Regions from separate parts of the Chitinibacter sp. ZOR0017 genome, predicted to be linked through region 3. Evidence: predicted binding sites of a transcription regulator. Region 3 holds the regulator's gene; each other region holds the start of a gene.
The links. Region 3 encodes FNR, which switches genes on or off when oxygen is low (the NO sensors DNR and NnrR bind a similar motif). Its sites were predicted from a motif close to TTGATNNNNATCAA; they were not measured.

Region 1 (6,832 bases), on a different contig from region 3:
AGCGAGCGGCAGCCCCAATATAGAACCATTTCACGCTGCATATTTTGCGCAAAGGCGTGCTCAAGCATGCCTTTGATGGGGGCAAAACCGGTGCCGGTGGCGACAAAGATGATCGGCTTGTCAGATTCTTCGCGCAAAAAAAAGCTGCCCAGCGGGCCGGTGAAGCGGAAGATTTCCCGCTCTTGCAGCGTATCCCACACATAGTTGGAAAACTCGCCACCGGGCACTTTGCGGATGTGCAATTCTAAAAAGCCTTCTTGCGCGGGCGAATTAGCGATGGAAAAGCTGCGCTTATTGCCGGTTTTGGTATGGATATCAATATACTGCCCGGCCAGAAAGGCCAGTTTTTCGGTCGATGGCAGTTTAAGCGTTAGCACGGCAACGTCGTGCGAAACTTTATTGATTTTCTCAATCCGGGTAGGCAAGGTACGGATCTGGATGTCTTTGGTGGCCGCTACTTCGCGGCATTCGATGCTTACCTGCTCACTCACCGGGGTGGCGCAGCAAAATAGCGCCAGTCCATTGGCCTGATCGGCGGCAGTGAGCGCCGTGGGCGAATGATCGCCATGCACGACCTCGCCTTGCAAAACTTTGCCTTTGCAGGCGCCACAGGAGCCATTCTTGCAGCCATACGGCATATTGAACCCCTCACGCATCGCGGCGTCGAGCAGGGTCTCGCCGTCAAACACACTCAGTTGCTGGCCTGATGGTTCGATGATAAGTTGTTTACTCATTATTTCTGGATGTCCGACAAGTGCGAAAAAAACGCTTGTTAATCATTGGTTGTGGCGATATTGTGCAGCGGGCTCTCCCATGGCTGCAACGTCGTTTCAAGGTGTATGCTACGGCACGCACCGCAGATAAAGCGCTAGCACTCAATACCCTGGGCGTGTATCCAATTCGCGCGGATCTGGATCAACCGCGTACCTTGCGCCGCCTGGCTGGGCTGGCCAATTACTGGCTACACAGCGCACCGCCGGCCGAAGCGGCTGGTGAACCACGCACCCAGCACTTGCTCGCGGCCTTGCTACGCCCGCGGCAAGGCCGCTCAGCGCCACGCACGACGAATCGCCAATTGGGGATTTTAACACACTCCCCTCGCCGCGCCGTTTACATCAGCACCAGCGGTGTGTATGGCGATCATCAGGGGCGCTGGCTCACCGAGAGCAGCCGGCAATTGGCGCGCACCACACGCGCCCGCCGCCGGCAATGGGCTGAGCAAAGCTGGCGCGCCGCCGCTCGCCGACAAGGCCGCGCAGGCCGACCATTGCGCGTGAGCCTGCTACGCGCGCCGGGCATTTACGCCCTCGATCGTTTACCCACCGCGCGGCTGGCCCGTGGCGAACCCGGCATCGTCGCCAGCGAGGACAGCCTCAGTAATCATATTCATGCCGCCGATCTGGCGCAGGCCATGGTGCTGGCGCTGTTTCGTGGCCGGCCGCTGCGCAGCTATAACATCGTCGATGATGCGCCCCATACGATGGGGGAATGGTTTGATCAGGTGGCCGACTTTACCGGCCTGCCGCGCGTCGCGCGCATCAGCCGCGCCGAGGCGCAAACCCAGCTCTCGCCCACCATGCTGTCCTATCTGAATGAATCACGGCAGCTCAGCAATCAGCGCGCCAAGCGTGAACTACGCTGGCGGCTGCGTTACCCCAGCACCGCTGATTTTTTTGCTGCCCACACTGGGGAGTATGTGGCTACACGCAAATACTGATCTAGCCTACAGCCAGATACATGGACATGTATCTGGCGTACCTCTTCCAATTTAAACCGTGCGCGCAATACACAACCCGGGTCGCTGCATGCAAGGCTAACACGGCATTCCAGCTAGCCGCCGCTCGGGCTTACGACCACAGCCGGCCAAACCAGCTTTTCTTTTCCCAGGTTTTCTGTACGCCGCGCGATAAGAAGTGCGATACATAGCGCTGATCGCCTTCCATGATGTGATGGGTGAGCCAGTTGCGCAGAAAATGCAGCAATTCAAAGGTAATGGCCTCACCTTCGCGCATCCGCTGCTGCAAGGTATTCACCTGGCTGATCAAATCTTCGTGATGACCTTTGTGGGTTTCATACTCGGGATAACCCAAAATCCGCATCAAGCTCTCTTCCACCGCAAAGTGAATGCGGGTGTAATCCACCAGCCGGCCCAATATTTCGACCGAGGCTTCGCGGCCATGATGCTGGCGGATGGCATCGTGCAGCTCGTTCAGCAAATCCACCAGTACTTTATGTTGTTCGTCGATTTCTTGAATGCCGACCGACAGGGCATCGTTCCATTCGATCAGTTTGCTCATTGTTGTGATCTCCAGTCGCTCAAGCCTGCATACTGCCCAGCCCGACAAAACGGCCTTTGACCTACATCAAACTGTCACGAAGGATAGTGCGTGCTGTGGTGCTCAGGTTGCAGTGGCGGCGCCCTGCCCGGCCAGCTCGCGCTCCACCACTTGCTGCAAGGCGGCAAAGCACAACGGATCGAGCGCATCGCCCACCATTTGTTGCATCAGGTGCAGGGTATGTTCGGGCGTATTGGCCGGATGGTAGGGGCGCTCGGCGCTGATGGCATCGAAGATATCGGCGGTGGTGATAATGCGGGTCTCCAGCGCGATCTCGTCGGCCGCGAGCCCACGCGGATAACCACGCCCGTCGAGCCGTTCATGGTGGGCGCCGGCCACCCGCGCCAGATCACGAAAATGCACGATTTTGCTCAAAATTTCTTCGGTCAGTCGGGCATGCTGTTGTACCGCAAGAAATTCGTCGGCCGTGAGACGGCCCGGTTTTTCCAAAATCGCGCTGCTCACACCCAGCTTGCCCACATCGTGCAGCAAAGCTGCGCGGCGAATCCATTGCCGCTGCTGTGCATCTAGCCCTAATTCAATCGCGATCATTTCGGCGTAAAAGCCCACCCGCTCGCTGTGGCCAGCGGTAAACGGGCTCTTGGCATCCACCACCTGACCAAAGGCCGAGGCAATGGCATCCATATAATCATCATCCAGCGGCAGGCTAAATTGCGCGGGCTCGAGCTGCAGCACGGCTTCGGCAATCATCGGCTCGGCCAGCATGCGCCAGAACGCCGGGTCGGCCGCTACTTCGTGAAAAGCCGCCACAACATTGGGGTCAAACCAGCTGCCCGCTCGCGCCTCAACTTCAGCCAAGGCAGCCGCGGGCCCATGCGAGAAATGAAACACATCCACCACTTGCGCCAGGAGCGCAATCCGCGCATACAAGGGAATGGCCGTACCGGCTAGTTGCTCCGGCCGGCCGCTGCCATCCCAATGCTCATCCAGCGAATGAATGCCCAGCGCCACCGGTTCGGGAAAACGCAGCTGCCGGGCAATGCGCGCACCACGGTCGCAGCGGGTTTGAATCAGCTCATTGGCAATCGTATCGCCATTACGCATGATGTTCAGAATGGCATTCAGTCGGCGGGTCCAGCTTTCATGCTGACCGGTATGGCTAAATACAAAACCCAGCACCTGCGCCAGATTACCGCCCACCAGCTTAAAGTCGCGCTTGAACGATTGATCATCGGTGAGATACAGCTCGCAAATGCGCGCCGCATTGCTGCTACAGCCCAGATCTTTGAGCAGCAGGGTGTAATAGAGCTCCCACTGCGCTTGCTCGGCAATCCCTAGCTGCCGACCGATGTGCATGCCAATCCAGCAGCAGCGCACGCAATGCCCTTGCGGCTGGCCTTCGGTCATGTCCAGCGCGTAGGAAAAAGCGCCAAGAATTTCGGCTAATTGCACAGAAGAGTACGGCATGGCGGGCTAAGCAGGGTGAATCACAGCTTCACCATAGCGCTGGCACGGCCGCTTTACCAGCCGGCAACCGGCAGAAAAAAACCCGCCGGCGGCGGGTTAGGTGTGCAGACGGTAAGCGATTAATCCGCGCCACGGGGACGATCCGCGTGGAATTTGGCCACAAACTGCGGAAACTGATCCACCTCGATGGCATCGCGCATTTCCTGCATCAGCACCTGATAGTAATGCAGATTGTGAATGGTGTTGAGCTGCGCGCTCAGGATTTCCTGGCTGCGGAATAAATGATGCAGATAGGCGCGGCTAAAGTTGCGGCAGGTATAGCAGCTGCAGCTTTCATCCAGCGGGCGCTGATCTTTTTTGTAATGCGCGTTTTTGATTTTGACATTGCCATAGCGGGTGAACAGCATGCCATTGCGCGCATTGCGGGTCGGCATCACGCAATCGAACATATCGATCCCTTGGCTCACCCCAAACACCAAGTCTTCCGGCGTGCCCACCCCCATCAGATAGCGTGGTTTATTCGCCGGCAATTTCGGCGCAGTGTGCGCCAAAATCCGCGCCATATCTTCTTTCGGCTCACCCACCGATAAACCGCCAATCGCCATGCCGTGGAAATTAAGCTCATTTAGGCCGGCCAGCGATTCATCCCGCAGGTCTTCGTACATGCCACCCTGCACAATGCCGAACAAGGCATTCGGGTTTTGCAGCCGATCGAATTCATCTTTCGAGCGCTTCGCCCAGCGCAGCGACAGGCGCATCGAGTCACCCGCCTGTTTGCGATCTGCGGGGTATGGCGTGCATTCATCAAAAATCATCACCACATCAGAATTCAGTACTTTCTGAATGCGCATTGATTCTTCTGGCGTCAGAAAGAGCTTGTCGCCATTCACCGGGCTTTGAAACTTCACCCCTTCTTCGGTGATTTTGCGCATCGCACCCAAGCTAAACACCTGAAAACCGCCCGAGTCGGTCAGCATGGGTTTATCCCAGCCCATAAATTGATGCAGGCCGCCAAATTGCTCGATCACTTCCAGCCCCGGGCGCAGCCACAGGTGGAAAGTATTGCCAAGGATGATCTGGGCTTTGATTTCATGCAGATCGCGTGGCGTCATCGCCTTCACGGTGCCGTAAGTGCCCACCGGCATAAACACTGGGGTTTGAACTACGCCGTGGTTCAGCGTGAGCGTGCCGCGGCGCGCACCGGCCGAGGTGGTTTTCAATTCGTAATGCATGGTCTTGATTTCCAATCAGAAGCGGCCAGAGACACAGTCCGGCGCAAGGCGGCAAGGTTAACGGCTGCGCCAGCCCAAGGCAAGCGCAAAATGCCGCACAGGCGATGATTTTCATTGGTGATTCACGCCAATGCACTACAATGAACATGCCAATTAAATCAGGCACTTATTAGGGAAAACATGTACTCGCCTCGCCACTGGGTTTCGCTCATTTGCTTTTGCGCCCTCGTCAATTCGCCAAGCTGGGCGGGTGAAACCCTGCGCATTTGCGCCGAAAACGATTGGAAGCCGTACTCTTTTGCCAAACAAGGCCAAGCCGCTGGTGCCTCGGTCGAACTGATTAGCGCTGCGCTCAACCAGCAGCGCATGGCCTTTACGATTGATAGCGGCAGCTACAACCGCTGCCTCAAACTTACCCAAGCGGGCCACTACGATGCAGTACTGAACGTGGCCAAAACCAGCGAGCGCCAAAATCAGTTTGTCTGGCCGCAGCTACCTTATCTGCACGTGAAATTGCACCTACTGGCGCATAGCAAATTAGCCAAAACCAGCACCGAGTATGGGGTATTGGCCGGCAAGCGAATTGGAACAACGGCTGGCTACGAATACCCTGAGAAGATGTTTTTGCAAAAAGACATCAAGCTGATCGAATCTCATAGCGAGCTAGCCAGCTTGCGCCGGCTGGCGGCAGGCAATATCGACTTTATCCTGATTTCGCAATCCACCTATCAGGCGCAGCAAAAACTACTCAATAACGCGGAAAATGCCGGAATCAGCGACTGGGGGCTGATTGATAATCTGGCGCTCTACGTGGCCTTTAGCCCCAAACTGCCAGACGCCGGCCGCTGGACGCGGGCGCTGGATGCGGGGCTGGCGGAATTGCAAAAGCGCGGCGAAGACAAAGCCATTTTCAATCGCTGGCACGCCCTGTATTAAGCGCGCCAGCCCCCTGCCTTAGGCTGCGGTCTGCGGCTCCAGCAACATCGAATCGCCATAACTAAAGAAGCGATATTCATGCGCAATGGCATGCTGGTAGGCATCCAGCATGGTTTGGTGACCGGCAAACGCCGACACCAGCATTAGCAATGTCGATTTGGGCAAGTGAAAGTTGGTGATCAGCCGGTCAACCACTTTGAATTGATAGCCCGGGGTGATAAAGATATTGGTATCGCCCGTAGGTTCGGCCAGCAGCCCTTGCTGCGACGAGGCTTCCAGCGCCCGCAATGAGGTTGTCCCCACCGCAATCACCCGCCGGCCGCTGGCTTTGGCCACCCGAATGGCTTCTTGGGTACGCTGCGGAATTTCATAGCGCTCGTGATGCATGGTGTGCTCGGCGATGTTATCCACGCGCACCGGCATAAAGGTCCCGGCGCCCACATGCAAGGTTAAAAACTCCACCTGCACGCCTTTGGCGCGCAATTCATCCAAAATCGCATCGGTAAAATGCAGCCCTGCGGTCGGCGCAGCCACCGCACCCGGATCGCGCGCATAGACGGTCTGATAGCGTTTGGCGTCTTCTTCGTCCGGCTCATGCGTAATATACGGCGGTAGCGGCAAACGGCCGGAGGCATCCAGCACTTCCAACACGCTCAATTCGCCCAGAAACTTGAGCTTAAATAAATCCTGCTGCCGCTCCAGCATTTCGGCAACAAAACCACCCTGAAAATGCAAAATGGCGCCCGGCTTGGGGGCTTTCGAGGCCTTGATGTGCGCCAGCGCATGCTGTTGATCCAGCACCCGCTCCACCAGCGCCTCAATCTTGCCACCGCTGGCTTTTTCGCCGAACAGGCGGGCTTTGATCACTTTGGTATCGTTAAACACCAGCACATCGCCGGC
Region 2 (6,832 bases), on a different contig from region 3:
CACTCGACACAGGTCGATCATTTCCTTTGCCATTATTCCTCGGCCAAATTTATGCCGGTGGTGGAAGATCTGCTGGCCAAGGCGGGCCTCACCATCCCGGCCGAGCGCTGGTATAGCAATCTGAGCAGCCGCGGCAACACCGGGGCAGCCTCGATCTTTATTATGCTGGCGGAGTTTTTGCAGCAGAAAACCCTGCGCGCTGGGGAGAAGATTTTCTGCTTTATCCCCGAATCAGGCCGCATTACCGCCGCATTTATGCTGTTTGAAGTGGAAGACGCCGGCAGCAACCCTAATACCCAGCCCAAGTATCAGGCCACGGCCAATACAGTTAAATCATTCCAACTACATACCCCCAATATCCAGGCGCCACACAATCCGAGCGAGGCGCCCGAGCCTTTGCAGCCATTACTCGGCCGGCTGGCTAGTTTGTGGCAGGACTATCGCTCATCAGTGTGGCGCACACCGGTGATTCATCAACTGGTGAGCGGACGCTTTGATGTGGCGGCCTATCGCAACTGGACTGCGCAATGGGTGCCGCAAGTGCGGGAGGGCAGCCTCTGGATGCGCGAAGCAGTGGCCTCGCTCAGCGGTGATTTTGCCGCGTTGGGCGCGCTGATTGATCTGCACGCCAGCGACGAGCAAAATGATTTCCAGATTCTGTATCAGGATTATCAAGCCGCTGGCGGCACTCAGCCTTTAGATGCGCTGCGGCGTAATCCCGGCGGCGAGGCGCTGAATAGCTATTTGCACGCGTTGGCTGCCACGCCCAATCCGGTGGGGCTGCTGGGGGCGATTTATATCATCGAAGGCACCGGCCAGCGCATTGTGCCGGCGCTGTTGCCACTGTTGCGCCAGCAAGTGGCACTGCCGCCGCAAGCCTTTCGCTTTTTGGAATATCACGGCGCCAACGACGAGCACCACTTGGCACGCTGGCTGGCCGCGGTGGAGATCACCCTGGCCTTAGCCCCCGAGGCCGCTGACGCCATCTACGCCACGGCGCGCCGCACCGCGCAGCTGTATTTAATGCAATTCGACCATATTCAGGAGCCGGTATGAGCCATTTTCTGGATGCACCGCACGACCCCCGCGACCCTAACCCCTGGCAGGCCTTGTATCTCGACCAGAGTACCCCGTTGCCCGAGCCGGTTAAGCGCGCCTGGCTGACGGATTCGGCCTCGCCATCACGGCAATATCTGCTGCCACTGGTACGGCCATTGGCACGGTTGCTGATCATTGTAATTCAGCTGTGCAAAATCGTGCTGCCGAAAAAATGGGCGGCCTCGAAACTCTTGCACCGTATTCTGGTGTGGGGGCTGAAGGGTTTTGTTTCACCCGAGGCCAACTGGCTAATCTTGCGCCATTTTCACTTGGGCGCGCAGATCATCGAGTTTGTGGCCCGCAATGCGCCGGTTGAAGTGCCGCTATCGCCACTCAAGCCGGCTGACATCGATGCGCTGGAAGATGAGCTGTTTCTTAAGCACGACCTGAATCTATTCAATTTTGTTATTCGCTTAAATCAGGCGCTGCAAGCCAGCGGCCAAACGCTGGCGCCGGTAAATCCGGTGGATTTCAGCATGATTAGCGAGCCGCCGCTGGCGCTGGCCGATATGCCGCAGGGGCGGCTGAATGGGATTGATCTACAAACGGCAATCGAGATTTTCACCCCGGTGTATCAGCTCTTTCTGACTGACAATGATTTCTGGCGCGCGGCCAACTCGCTGCAGCTGGATGAAACCATGGGCGTGTATGCCGCCACGATTCTCAATACCCCCCAACACCTGCTGCTATTGAATAACAAGCACCCACTGGTGCCGCTATCCACCCTGCGCGCCGGCCACCGGCTGGTGCTGCATGGCTTATCCACCGAAATGCTGCACTGCCTGCTCAGCCGGCTACGGGCGGAGCAAGAGCTGGCGCAGGCGGGCGAGCAGGGCTAATTCCTGCCGCGCAAAGGCATAAACCGCGACCTCATCAATCACGGCCACGCCTTGCAGTTGGCTCAAATCCAGCCCCAGCTTGGCCGCCAAGGTGGCCGCAGCGGGGCTGACAGCCAACAGCGAAGGGCTGGTGGGCGCGGCGCTTTGCGCTGAATCAGGTTCATCGGCAGGTAGCAGTAAATCGCCGGTAGGCAATTCGGCGATTTCCATCATCAGCAATAAATCATTGCTGTTCACGAAATCGCCATACTCGACCATCAAACTGCTGACTTGTCCGGCCTCAGGCGCCAGCACCGGCCATTCCTGATCGGCAGCCAGCAAGGTGATCAGGCGGGTATCCGCGGCCACTTGCTGGCCCGGTTTCACGTGAAACACGGCCACTTCGGCAGCTTCGGGTAATTCTGGGGCACAAATCAGATGCGTGGTGTAGCGCATTGTCATTATTTACTATCCAAGGCTTGATATTCGCCAATACGATGTCGGCCTTTGCCGACTAGACTATGCTGCACATAGTCGTCAGGCAGTATTCATTAAACAATCCTGCGCCGGCAAGGGCCAACCTTCGCCGACGTCGTTTTTCCGCCTTTGAGGAGTTCGTTCATGAGCGATTTGGTCTTGGTGATTAATGCCGGTTCGTCGAGCATTAAGTTTTCACTGTTTGAAACGACGGCGGCTGATCCACAAGTGCTGTACAAAGGCCAGATGGAAGGCCTGTATGTTGAGCCCAAATTCAGCGCCAAAGATGCCAACGACGAGAAAGTCGCCAACGAAACACTGCCTGCCGATGTGCCTAAAAACCATGATTACGCACTGCGCCATATGCTGGCCTGGCTACAGCAACGTTTGGGCGGTCGCCAGATCAAAGTCATTGGCCATCGCGTAGTGCACGGCGGTACGCAGTATTCTAAACCTGAGCGGGTTACGCCTGAGCTGCTGGCTGGCCTTGAAGCGCTGATTCCGCTGGCGCCATTGCACGAGCCGCACAACATCGCGCCGATCAAGATTCTGCAAGACTTGCTGCCCGATGCGCCACAAGTCACCTGCTTCGATACCGCATTCCACACCACCCAGCCCGAACTGAACCAGATGTTTGCGCTGCCGCTGGATTTTGCCCAGAAAGAAGGCATTCGCCGTTATGGCTTCCACGGTTTGTCGTATGAATATATCGCCAGTGTCCTGCCACAGATCGATACCCGTGCCGCTGAAGGCCGCACTGTAGTCGCGCACTTGGGTAACGGCTCATCGATGGCCGGCCTGCTGGGTGGCGCCTGCCAAGCAACTACCATGGGCTTTACCGCGCTGGAAGGTCTGCCAATGGGTACCCGCTGCGGTAGCATCGATGGCGGCGTGTTGCTGCATCTGATGAACCATCTGAAGATGGATGCCAAACAGATCGAAACCCTGCTGTATAAAGAATCTGGCCTGTTGGGTCTGTCAGGGATTTCCAGCGATATGCGCGATCTGCACGCATCGAGCGATCCACGCGCTAAATTTGCCACTGACTACTTCGCCCGTCGCGTAGCGCGCGAAACAGCTTCACTGGCCGCGGCGATTGGTGGCCTGGATTGCCTGGTATTCACCGCCGGGATTGGCGAAAACGACGACATTACCCGCGCGAATGTTTGTCACCAGCTGCGCTGGCTGGGTGTTGAGCTGGATGAAGTGGCCAACGCGGTGCGCTCTGGCGAACCACGCCGTATCTCGCTGGCCGACAGCAAAGTAGCGGTGTATGTGATCCCGACGAACGAAGAGCTGATGATTGCCCGTCAGGCACTGGCCGCGCTGTAATTCGCGTCCAAGCTCAACCCTCAAAACCGCGCGGCAAGGCGCGGTTTTTTCATGCCCGGAACCGGGTGCGGGGATTTAAGTCTGAGTTAATATTCCCACGCTAAGCTGCGATCCTGTCATGGCGCTGTCATCATGCCGATGAAAAATAGCCGACACTGGGCCTTGCTGCTAGCATTAGCGTCAATCAAGACTATTGGATGTGAAATGCACGATCAGAATGTGATCATTGATCTGGCCCTTGAGCCACGCAAACGACCGCTCGCGGCCGGCTGGGCTTGGCTGCAGCGCTCGTATCAGCTTTACCGGCAGGCCCCAGTGCCGTGGCTAAAAATTAGCACGCTGTTTTTTGGGCTGATGCTGCTGACCGGCTTGCTGCCTGTGCTCGGCTTTGTTGTGAGTGTGATCATCGCGCCGATTTTCCTGGGCGGCATTGCGGTGGCAGCCCAGCGCACGGTAGCTGGGCAATTACCGCCGGTGGAAGATCTATTCCTCGGCTTTAAAACCAAAGCCAGTGAGCTAGCGAAAGTGGGCGGGTTTTATATCCTCGGCGGCTTTGCGGTAGTCGTGGCAGTATCGATGCTCACGGGCATCCTGCATAGCATCGGCCTCATTGGCGCCTTGCCCGAAAAGCTGGAAAGCCTGCAGCAAATCCGGCATTTGTGGCCAATTGGCGTACTGCTGCTGGTGGGTTTGCTGGGGGTATACAGCGCCTATTTTTATGCGCCGATCTTGGTGATGCTGGATCAGCTATCCGCTGGTGAAGCGATGAAAATGTCTTGGGTCGGCTTTTGGCGTAATTGGCTGCCGTTGATGATGATGTCTTTGCTACTAGCCGTGATTCTGTTTGCCGCCCTGATGTTAGGTACTCAGCTAAATCAATTGTTGAGCGGCATTCCCTTGCTGGCCGATTTGCCGATGTTTGTGGTTTGGTGTTTATGCATGCCGCTGGTGCTGATTAGTAGTTATGTGTGTTATGCCGATGTGTTTGTCTCTACAACCCCCACTGGAGATCATTTGTGAGCGAAAGTCCATTTAAAGGTAAGACTGGGATCAAGCGCGTATTCAACGCCTTGGGCTACTCGCTAGATGGCCTCGCGGCCGGCTGGAAAAATGAAGCGGCATTTCGCCAAGTAACCCTGCTGGCTTTGGTCGGGATTCCGATCGCGCTGTTTTTACCGGTGCCGGTCTGGGGTAAAGCCTTGCTGGTGGGCAGCCACCTCGCTTGCGTGATTGTCGAGCTGCTCAATTCAGCGGTGGAAGCCGCGGTTGACCATACTTCGCTGGAAAAACACATCCTGGCCAAACGCGCAAAAGACCTAGGCAGTGCCGCGCAGTTGGTGGGCTTACTGAATCTCAGCGCCATGTGGGCGCTGGTTTTGCTGGCCTAAAGCACACACCACAGACGCAAAAAAACGGGCCTCGGCCCGTTTTTTATTGCCCACATTGCTGCTTATGACTGATGTTGGCGAATATCGTCTTCCAGATCCGACATCAGAATTTTCAGCGCGGCATCTGACACCATCACTTCCATCAGACACAACAGCAAAGAGCCCACCATCATCAAGAGGCTGGCAAAAAACAAGCCTTGCGCCCAGGCATTGTGTTCAAGCGAAACCAGCACCATCGAGATAATGCACATCAGCAGGCTGCTTACCCCAAACGCCTGCATATAGCGGATCAACCAAACCCGCATTTTCAGGTTTTTTAATTGCCGCAAAATATTAACGTGGGGGGTGGCGCGGTGGTGTTCGTACAGCTGGCGAATGATGCTGGACAGGGCCAGAAAGCGATTGGTGTAGGCCAGCATCAACAGGGAAATAGCGGGGAAGAGCAGTGAAGGGGTATTGATACTGAAGTTATCCATCATGACCTTTCTTGAATTCTTTGATCACGTGCTGTTGCCGACGGCTAACCGCCAACCGCTCGGGCACATCACGCAATACCACCACCCAGTGCGCCTCGCCGCCATTCACTGCGGCGCGCTCGAATCCGGCAATACTATCGCGCGCCACCAAGCAATTGCGGTGAATTCGCACAAACTTTGATCCAAATTCATCTTCCAGTTTGGTGAGGGAGTCTTCCAGTAAATATTCACGGTCATGCGTGCGCAGGGTAATGTATTTCTGCTCAGCTTTCAGAAAACGCGCCTCAGACACCGGGATCAAGTGCACACGGCCTCGCTCTGAGACACTAAAATGCGTTCGGGCGCCTTCATTAGCCGGCGTCACTTGGATGGGCTCGCCAGCGTGCTGACGCAGTTCCAGCGCACGACGCAGTGCCGCCAGCAGGCGCTCGGTGCGAATCGGTTTGAGCAGGTAATCCACAGCTCGGACATCAAAAGCCGCCACACCGTAGTCTTCAAAGGCAGTAGCAAAAATCACGGCTGGCGGTTTGGCCAGCTGCAGCAGTTTGCGTGCCACTTCAATCCCGCTCATTTGTGGCATCTGAATATCCAGAATCACCAAATCAATGTCGTGTTCAGCGATTTGCGGCAGCGCCGCAATCCCATTGGTGGCGGTGCCCACCACGGTATGCGGACACTCGCTGGCGCAATCGGCCAGCAGGTCTTGCAAGCGGGCAAGAGCCGGTAATTCATCATCGACTAAAAACAGACGCAGCGGTTTGCTCATGCTTCAGCTCCCGAAAAGGCAGCACGATATGTATTTGATAATAGTCATTTCCACGCTGAATGCTCAGATTTGCCTCAGCATCAAAGTACAGCAGCAATCTTTCTCGCACATTATCCTGGGCCATGCCATTACCGATTCTCTGTACGGCACTGGGGACCAAGGGATTACGGATATCAATGTGGACCTCGTTGCGGACCCGAAAAGCGTTGATATGGATCGTGCCGGTTTCGATACTGGGTTCGATCCCGTGGTAGACCGCATTCTCAAGCAACGGCTGCAAAATCAGTGGCGGAATCAATGCCTTTTTCGGCATTTGCTCGATGTGCCATTGCACATCCAGTCGCTCACCCAAGCGGGCTTTTTCGATTTCCAGATAGCCGCGAGCGAGTTCGATCTCCCGCTCCAGCGTTGATAGGCCCTGTTGCGTCCCCATCGCCACCCGGAATAATTCGGACAGATTTTGCAGTAGCTGCTCCG
Region 3 (6,832 bases):
CGGTTTTTGGAGGCCTTGCTGTAGCTGGCGGGCAAACAAGCCCATCAACAATAGATTGGGCAAAGTTCCTAGGCCAAAGGCCAGCATCACCCCCGCCCCGTGACTGGCACTGCCGCTCGCCAGCGCGGATAAAGAGGCGGTGTACACCAGCCCGCAGGGTATCCAGCCCCACAAGAGGCCAATTAGCGGTGTATGCCACAACGAACGCACCGGCAGCAAGCGCCGCATCAGCGGCTGCACTCGCCGCCACAGCGGCTGCCCCAAGGCTTCGACGCGAGTGAGCCAGCGATTTACGCCGGCGATATACAGCCCCAGTAATAGCAGCAGCAGATTGGCGAGGATAAACAGCGAGAGTTTGAGCGCCTGCAATTGCAAAAGCAGCGCAAAACTTGCCAAACCACCCAGCAAGGCGCCGATCAGTGCATAGCCGGCCAGTCGGCCCAGATTAAAGCCCAGCAAATACGGCCAGCGAGCTGTGGCCGGCAATTGCAAACTAAAGGCAGTAACAATGCCACCGCACATGCCCACGCAATGCCCGCCACCGAGCAAACCAGCCAAAAACAAGGCCAGCAGATCTACTTCCAGCACGCTATCCCGCCCACCGTTAAATCAGGCGAGAATACCGCGCTTGCGTCACCGTTGTCCGCAAATATCGATCAAATACCATGGCAATCGAACGGATCAGCAACCGGCCTTTGCCGGTTACAAACAGGCCATCGGCTTCGATCTGCAGCAAACCATCTTCAACCAGCGGTGCGAGCAGTTGCAGCTCGTCAGCAAAATACTCGGCAAAATCGATCATATAGCTGACTTCAATCGCCTGAAAATACAGCTCGAACTGGCACATTAGCGCCTGAATCACCGCCCGGCGAATCACATCATCGCGATTCATCGTCAGCCCGCGCTGCACCGGCAACTGCTGCGCATCCACCGCCTGATAGTACTCTTCCAGCGTTTTTACATTCTGGTAGTACTGCCCGCCTACCTTGCCAATCGACGACACGCCAAAGGCCAGCAAATCACAGTCGGCATGGGTAGAGTAACCCTGAAAATTGCGCTGTAGCCGTCCACGGCGCTGCGCCACGGCCAGATCATCATTCGGCAAGGCAAAGTGATCCATGCCGATCAGCACGTAGCCCGCCGCCAAGAGATCGCGAATGGCGTTTTGCAGCATATCCAGCTTATCGCTGGCGGAGGGCAATTCGGCCTCATTAATCCGCCGTTGCGGCATAAAGCGCTCGGGCAAATGGGCGTAATTGTAGAGCGCAATGCGATCCGGGCGCAGCGTCAGCACTTGCGCAATGGTTTCAGCGACACTAGCCACGGTTTGCTTGGGCAAGCCATAAATCAGATCAACACTCACCGACTTAAAGCCATGCATGCGGGCGGCTTCAATCACGGTGCGGGTTTCTTCTTGCGATTGCACCCGATTCACGGCTTCTTGCACCGCGGGGTTGAAATCTTGAATACCCACACTCATCCGGTTAAAACCCAGCTGCGCCAAGATGCGGATCATCGACTCGCCCACTTTGCGCGGATCAATCTCGATGGAGTATTCGCCTGTCGGCAATAGCTCAAAATGGCCACGCACCATCCCCAGCAGGCGCTCAAGCTGCGCCTCATTTAAAAATGTGGGCGTACCACCACCTAAATGCAGCTGACTGACCCGCGAGCGCTGTGGCAAGGCCTGCGCATACTGGGCCAGCTCGCGCCCGAGATAATCCAGATACACATCCGCTTTGCTGGTGTCTTTCGTAATAATCTTGTTACAGCCGCAGTAATAACATACGGTATTGCAGAAAGGGATGTGAAAATACAACGATAGCGGATTGGCTAGCGCGCCGGGTAAGCGTTGTTGTAATATCTGCTCCAGCTGAGGGCTGGTCATGGCTTGCGTAAAGCGATCCGCAGTCGGGTAAGACGTATAGCGCGGCCCTTTGCCGTCGTAACGCACGATCAGCTCGCGATCAAATTCGATTTGGCCGTTCGGGTGCGGATGCTGGCTTGTTACAAATGTCATCGTGACTCTACTCCGATTCTACCCCTGCAGAATAAGAGCTGGCCTAATCCTCTGGTTTGATTAAAATCAATTCATCGTGACAGCGCATGCGGTAATTAGCACGCGCTAGCGGTACAATGTTTCCCTGTTTTTGTTTTCTGGTGAGAAGTTGATGATTTCCCCCATCCAAGTACGCGACATGACCCCACGCCATCTGCGCAATTCATGTGTTAACTGCAGTTTGCGTGAGCTGTGTCTGCCCATCGGCCTCTCCCAGGATGAAATGTCTGAGCTGGATAAACTGATCACCCAGGCCCGCCCCATCAAACGTGGCGAGGCGCTGTATCGTGCCGGAGAGCCATTCCGCTCGCTGTATGCGGTGCGTCTGGGCTTCTTCAAAGCCAGCGTGATTTCTGAAGACGGCCGCGAGCAAGTCACCGGCTTTCACATGTCGGGCGAATTGCTGGGCATGGATGCCATCAGCACCGATGTACACACTTGCGATGCCATCGCCCTGGAAGACAGCGAAGTATGTGAGCTGCCATTTAGCGACATCGAAGACCTCTCGCGCGATGTACCGCTGCTGCAACGCCATCTACACAAAGTCATGAGCCGCGAAATCGTGCGCGATCACGGCGTGATGCTATTGCTGGGCAATATGAAAGCCGAAGAGCGCCTTGCCGCATTCTTGCTGAATCTGTCACAACGCTTTGCAGTACGCGGCTATTCATCCAGCAGCTTCCATCTGCGCATGACGCGGGAAGAAATCGGCAGCTATCTGGGACTGAAACTGGAAACCGTGAGCCGTACACTCTCCAAATTCCAGGACCAAGGTTTGATTAAAGTGCAAAACCGCTTAATCGAACTGGAAAACATCGACAGTCTGAAAAAACTCTTGAATACCTGTCACGACGAATAAAACACCACCGGGGGTATCATGCGCCACGCCCATTTGATTGCCCCCTCTAGCCTTATACCCCTAATAGCCAGCCGGTTGCACTGGCAAGCCCCGCGCCAAACAGCCTACTGCCTGCACCCGCTCAGCCAACAGCTACCCAGCATCGCCACGGATGAAGCAATTTTGCTGTTTCACCCCTGCTCTCCCTATCTGCAGCAACACTATCCTGAGCATCCGCTGTGCGAAGTCATCATCCTGCCCAGCCCTCTGGCCGGCCTGCACGGCTTTATGCTGGCGGCCAGCGGCGAGCATGCCGCGCTTGAACAATCTGTCGAAATACTGGATCTGCTCGCCCCCTTGGCCAATGGCTGGCTGCACCTCGGCCCGCGCGGCTGCGGCGGGTTTATTCAGCAGATCTGGCAGACGCTATTGCCGTCTTCGCAAAGCGCCGAACAGCAAGACTGGCAAGCCATCCTCAGCACATTGCAACAGCCCAACCCGTTTCAGCAGCAAGGGCCACTGCTAACGGCACTGAGCCATCAGCTCTTGCAACAACAGCTACAGCTCTCTACCCTGCGCGGCCTCGCCCATCGCTTTTTGCAGGATTTTCCACCTGCAGCATTTCAGGCACACCACCCACAGCTTGAGCAGGCCTTTGCGCCATTAATTAGCAACGAATACAGCCCCACTCACCAGCTGGCGCAACTACTCAGCCAGCAATAAGGCGAGCAGTCTCGCTCAAGCTCTTACAGGCGTAAGCAAATAAAAAAGCCACCCGAAGGTGGCTTTTTTATTACTCAACTACTTATTTGCTTTTGATGGTGTAGAGCGGGGTTTGACCTGCAACCACTGCGCCGCTAGCCAGATTGGCCAATGGGGCAAATTGATCAGCATTGGTCAATACCACCGGGCTGATCACCGATTTAGCATTGTTGCGCAAGTATTCCAGATCCAGCTCAAGCACCGGCTGGCCGGCTTTCACTTGGCTACCTTGCTCAACCAGACGGGTAAAACCTTGCCCGCCCAGCTTCACGGTTTCAATCCCGATGTGCACGATCAGCTCAACACCGGCATCATTGATCAGTGCGAAAGCATGGTTGGTGTTGAAGATCTTCACCAATTGGCCATCACACGGCGCAACAACTTGATTACCGGTTGGCAGAATCGCCACACCTTCACCCACTGCTCGGGTCGCAAATGCCGCATCGGGCACATCTTCCAGAGCTACCACCTCACCCGTTACCGGGGACAGCAGTACGATTTCGCCGGGGTTAGAGGCTACAACCGCCACAGCCGCAGGCTGTGGCGCAGCCTCTGTTACTTTTTTCCGGCCAGAACACCACGCAGCGCGTCAGCGATCAGTTCGGCTTTCGGCCCAACGATGATTTGTACGCTTTGTTTGTTCAGCTTGATAACACCACTAGCGCCAAGACGCTTGGCAGCAGCTTCATTCACCAGATCAGCATCATTTACCGACAGACGCAGACGGGTAATGCATGAGTCAACGTTGGTCACGTTAGCAGCACCACCAACTACATCCGCGTAGCCTTGAGCCAGTGACAGGGTGTCGCTAGCAGCTGGGGCAGCTACTGGAGCAGCAGCAGCAACGGCTTCTTCATCTTCACGACCAGGCGTTTTCAGGTTCAGAGCTGCGATCACAGCGCGGAATACAAAGTAGTAAATCGCGAAGAACACCACACCTTGAACGATCAGCATGATCATGTTCTGGGCCAGCGGGTTGCGGCTAGACAGAACAAAGTCAACCAGACCGGCTGAGAAGCCAAAACCTGCAATCCACTGCATTTGTGCAGCGATAAACACAGACACACCAGTCAGGAAGGCATGAACCACATACAGCAGTGGTGCCACGAACATGAAGGAGAATTCCAGCGGCTCGGTTACACCAGTGAAGAATGAAGTTACCGCAGCAGCCAGCATGATTGAACCTACGCGAGCGCGGTTTTCAGGCTTAGCAGCTTGGTAGATCGCCAATGCAGCACCTGGCAGACCAAACATCATGATTGGGAAGAAACCAGCTTGGTACATACCGGTTACACCTTGAACAGCCTTACCTTCGGCCAGTGATTTCGCACCACCCAAGAAGTTAGGAATGTCGTTGATGCCGGCTACGTCAAACCAGAACACAGAGTTCAGGGCATGATGCAGACCTACTGGGATCAGCAAGCGGTTGAAGAAGGCATAGATACCAGCACCAACAGCTTTCAGGCCAACGATCGATTCACCGAAGTGCACCAGACCACCGTAGATGTGTGGCCATACTGCCATCAGGATGAACGATACAACGATCATCACGACAGAAGTAACGATTGGCACCAGACGGCGACCCGAGAAGAACGCCAGTGCTTTGTGCAACTCAACACCGCTGAAACGGTTATAGAGTTCTGCAGCAATCACACCGCACAAGATACCAACAAACTGGTTGTTGATTTTCTTGAACGCGGCTGGCACTTGATCCAGAGGGATACCCTGGATTTGCGATACCACGTTAGGTTTGAGCAGGGTGGTTACCACGAGGAAACCCACCAGACCCGCCAGCGCAGCAGCGCCATCTTTGTCTTTCGACATACCGTATGCCACACCAACCGCAAACAGGATTGGCATCTGGTCAATGATGGCAGCACCAGCTTGAATCAGGAAAGCTGCCAGTGCATTACTTGCACCCCAACCATCCGGATCAATCCAGTAACCAATACCCATCAAAATCGCAGCGGCTGGCAATACAGCTACCGGCACCATCAGTGACCGGCCGATTTTTTGCAAATAGCCCAAAATATTCATGCTTATTTCACCTTTTAAGTAGTACTTCGACCCTATTAGATTGAAGAACCAGCTAGAGCTGATAACACTACAACTTCATCCCCAGAACATCGTTTGCTGCGCAGACGAGAGGTTCAAAATGGCCACTTGATTATCTGCCCGCCGTCACAATCTGTGCAATGTTTCCATTGCAAGCTGTGCAAGAAAGCAAAAATCTTCAAACAACCATTTGAAAGCTCGCACGAAACAACGAAGATCCGTGCGGCAAAGATTGTCATTGTGTGAGGCGCATCATGTTGAGATTGCTCAATGATTACAACCAATGAGTCTGCTTCTTAATACTTTGCAAGATTTCTTTACATTCACCAGCCGATACACCACCGGGGTATCGCCATCGCAAGCAAAATGGTGAAAAGTCGGCAATCGATTGGTTACACCGCCGCACAGCTTCGGTTAGAATAGTTTTTTTATCTGTCACTGGTTTATCCACACATGCTTACAGGTAGCCTTGTTGCACTCGTCACGCCGATGGACGTGAACGGTGAAATCGATTTCCCCACCCTGCGTAAACTCGTTGACTGGCATATTGAACAAGGCACCAATGGCATCGTCGCCGTTGGCACCACAGGTGAATCCCCCACACTGGATGTGCATGAGCACATCGCAGTAGTAAAAGCAGTGGTCGAACAAGCGGCCGGCCGCGTGCCGGTCATTGCCGGCACGGGCGCCAACTCCACCCGCGAAGCCATTCACCTTTCGAATGAAGCGCTGCGCGTCGGCGCTAACTACGGCCTGAGCGTCGTACCGTATTACAACAAACCCACGCAAGCCGGCCTTTATCAGCACTTCAAAAGCATTGCCGAAAATACGGCACTGCCCACCCTGCTGTATAACGTACCCGGCCGCACTGGCTGCGACCTGAGCAACGATACTGCACTGCAGTTAGCTGAATTGACCAATATCGTGGGCATCAAAGATGCCACGGGCAATATGGAGCGAGCCGCCGAGCTAGCCAAGCGCGCCCCAGCTGGATTTGGCCTTTACAGTGGAGACGACGCCACCACCCTGCCCTTTATTTTGCTGGGTGGCCATGGCACCATTTCGGTAACTGCAAACGTAGCCCCCAAAGCCATGAGTGAAATGTGCGCCGCGGCTGC

Region 1: L991_RS11155 (bacteriohemerythrin) is a predicted target of FNR. The motif match lies at 2,354-2,367, and genes of this name have one in related genera.
Region 2: L991_RS15770 (biotin/lipoyl-containing protein) is a predicted target of FNR. The motif match lies at 2,396-2,409, and genes of this name have one in related genera.

Annotation. Positions count from the first base shown of each region.
Region 1 covers NZ_JTLG01000034.1:8,716-15,547, forward strand. The annotation lists gene L991_RS11145 (CDP-6-deoxy-delta-3,4-glucoseen reductase) at 1-734, opposite strand, end outside; gene L991_RS11150 (NAD-dependent epimerase/dehydratase family protein) at 797-1,717, shown strand; gene L991_RS11155 (bacteriohemerythrin) at 1,848-2,297, opposite strand; gene L991_RS11160 (HD-GYP domain-containing protein) at 2,400-3,764, opposite strand; gene tgt (tRNA guanosine(34) transglycosylase Tgt) at 3,884-4,996, opposite strand; gene L991_RS11170 (ABC transporter substrate-binding protein) at 5,177-5,932, shown strand; gene queA (tRNA preQ1(34) S-adenosylmethionine ribosyltransferase-isomerase QueA) at 5,951-6,832, opposite strand, start outside.
Region 2 covers NZ_JTLG01000045.1:271,752-278,583, forward strand. The annotation lists gene L991_RS15760 (StlD/DarB family beta-ketosynthase) at 1-1,056, shown strand, start outside; gene L991_RS15765 (hypothetical protein) at 1,053-1,937, shown strand; gene L991_RS15770 (biotin/lipoyl-containing protein) at 1,893-2,378, opposite strand; gene L991_RS15775 (acetate/propionate family kinase) at 2,538-3,725, shown strand; gene L991_RS15780 (BPSS1780 family membrane protein) at 3,930-4,745, shown strand; gene L991_RS15785 (diacylglycerol kinase) at 4,742-5,113, shown strand; gene L991_RS15790 (DUF2721 domain-containing protein) at 5,176-5,592, opposite strand; gene L991_RS15795 (LytTR family DNA-binding domain-containing protein) at 5,582-6,355, opposite strand; gene L991_RS15800 (sensor histidine kinase) at 6,321-6,832, opposite strand, start outside.
Region 3 covers NZ_JTLG01000021.1:67,130-73,961, forward strand. The annotation lists gene L991_RS07320 (sulfite exporter TauE/SafE family protein) at 1-588, opposite strand, end outside; gene hemN (oxygen-independent coproporphyrinogen III oxidase) at 605-2,020, opposite strand; gene fnr (fumarate/nitrate reduction transcriptional regulator Fnr) at 2,172-2,918, shown strand; gene L991_RS07335 (hypothetical protein) at 2,937-3,620, shown strand; gene L991_RS17680 (PTS glucose transporter subunit IIA) at 3,703-4,188, opposite strand; gene nagE (N-acetylglucosamine-specific PTS transporter subunit IIBC) at 4,215-5,696, opposite strand; gene dapA (4-hydroxy-tetrahydrodipicolinate synthase) at 6,168-6,832, shown strand, end outside.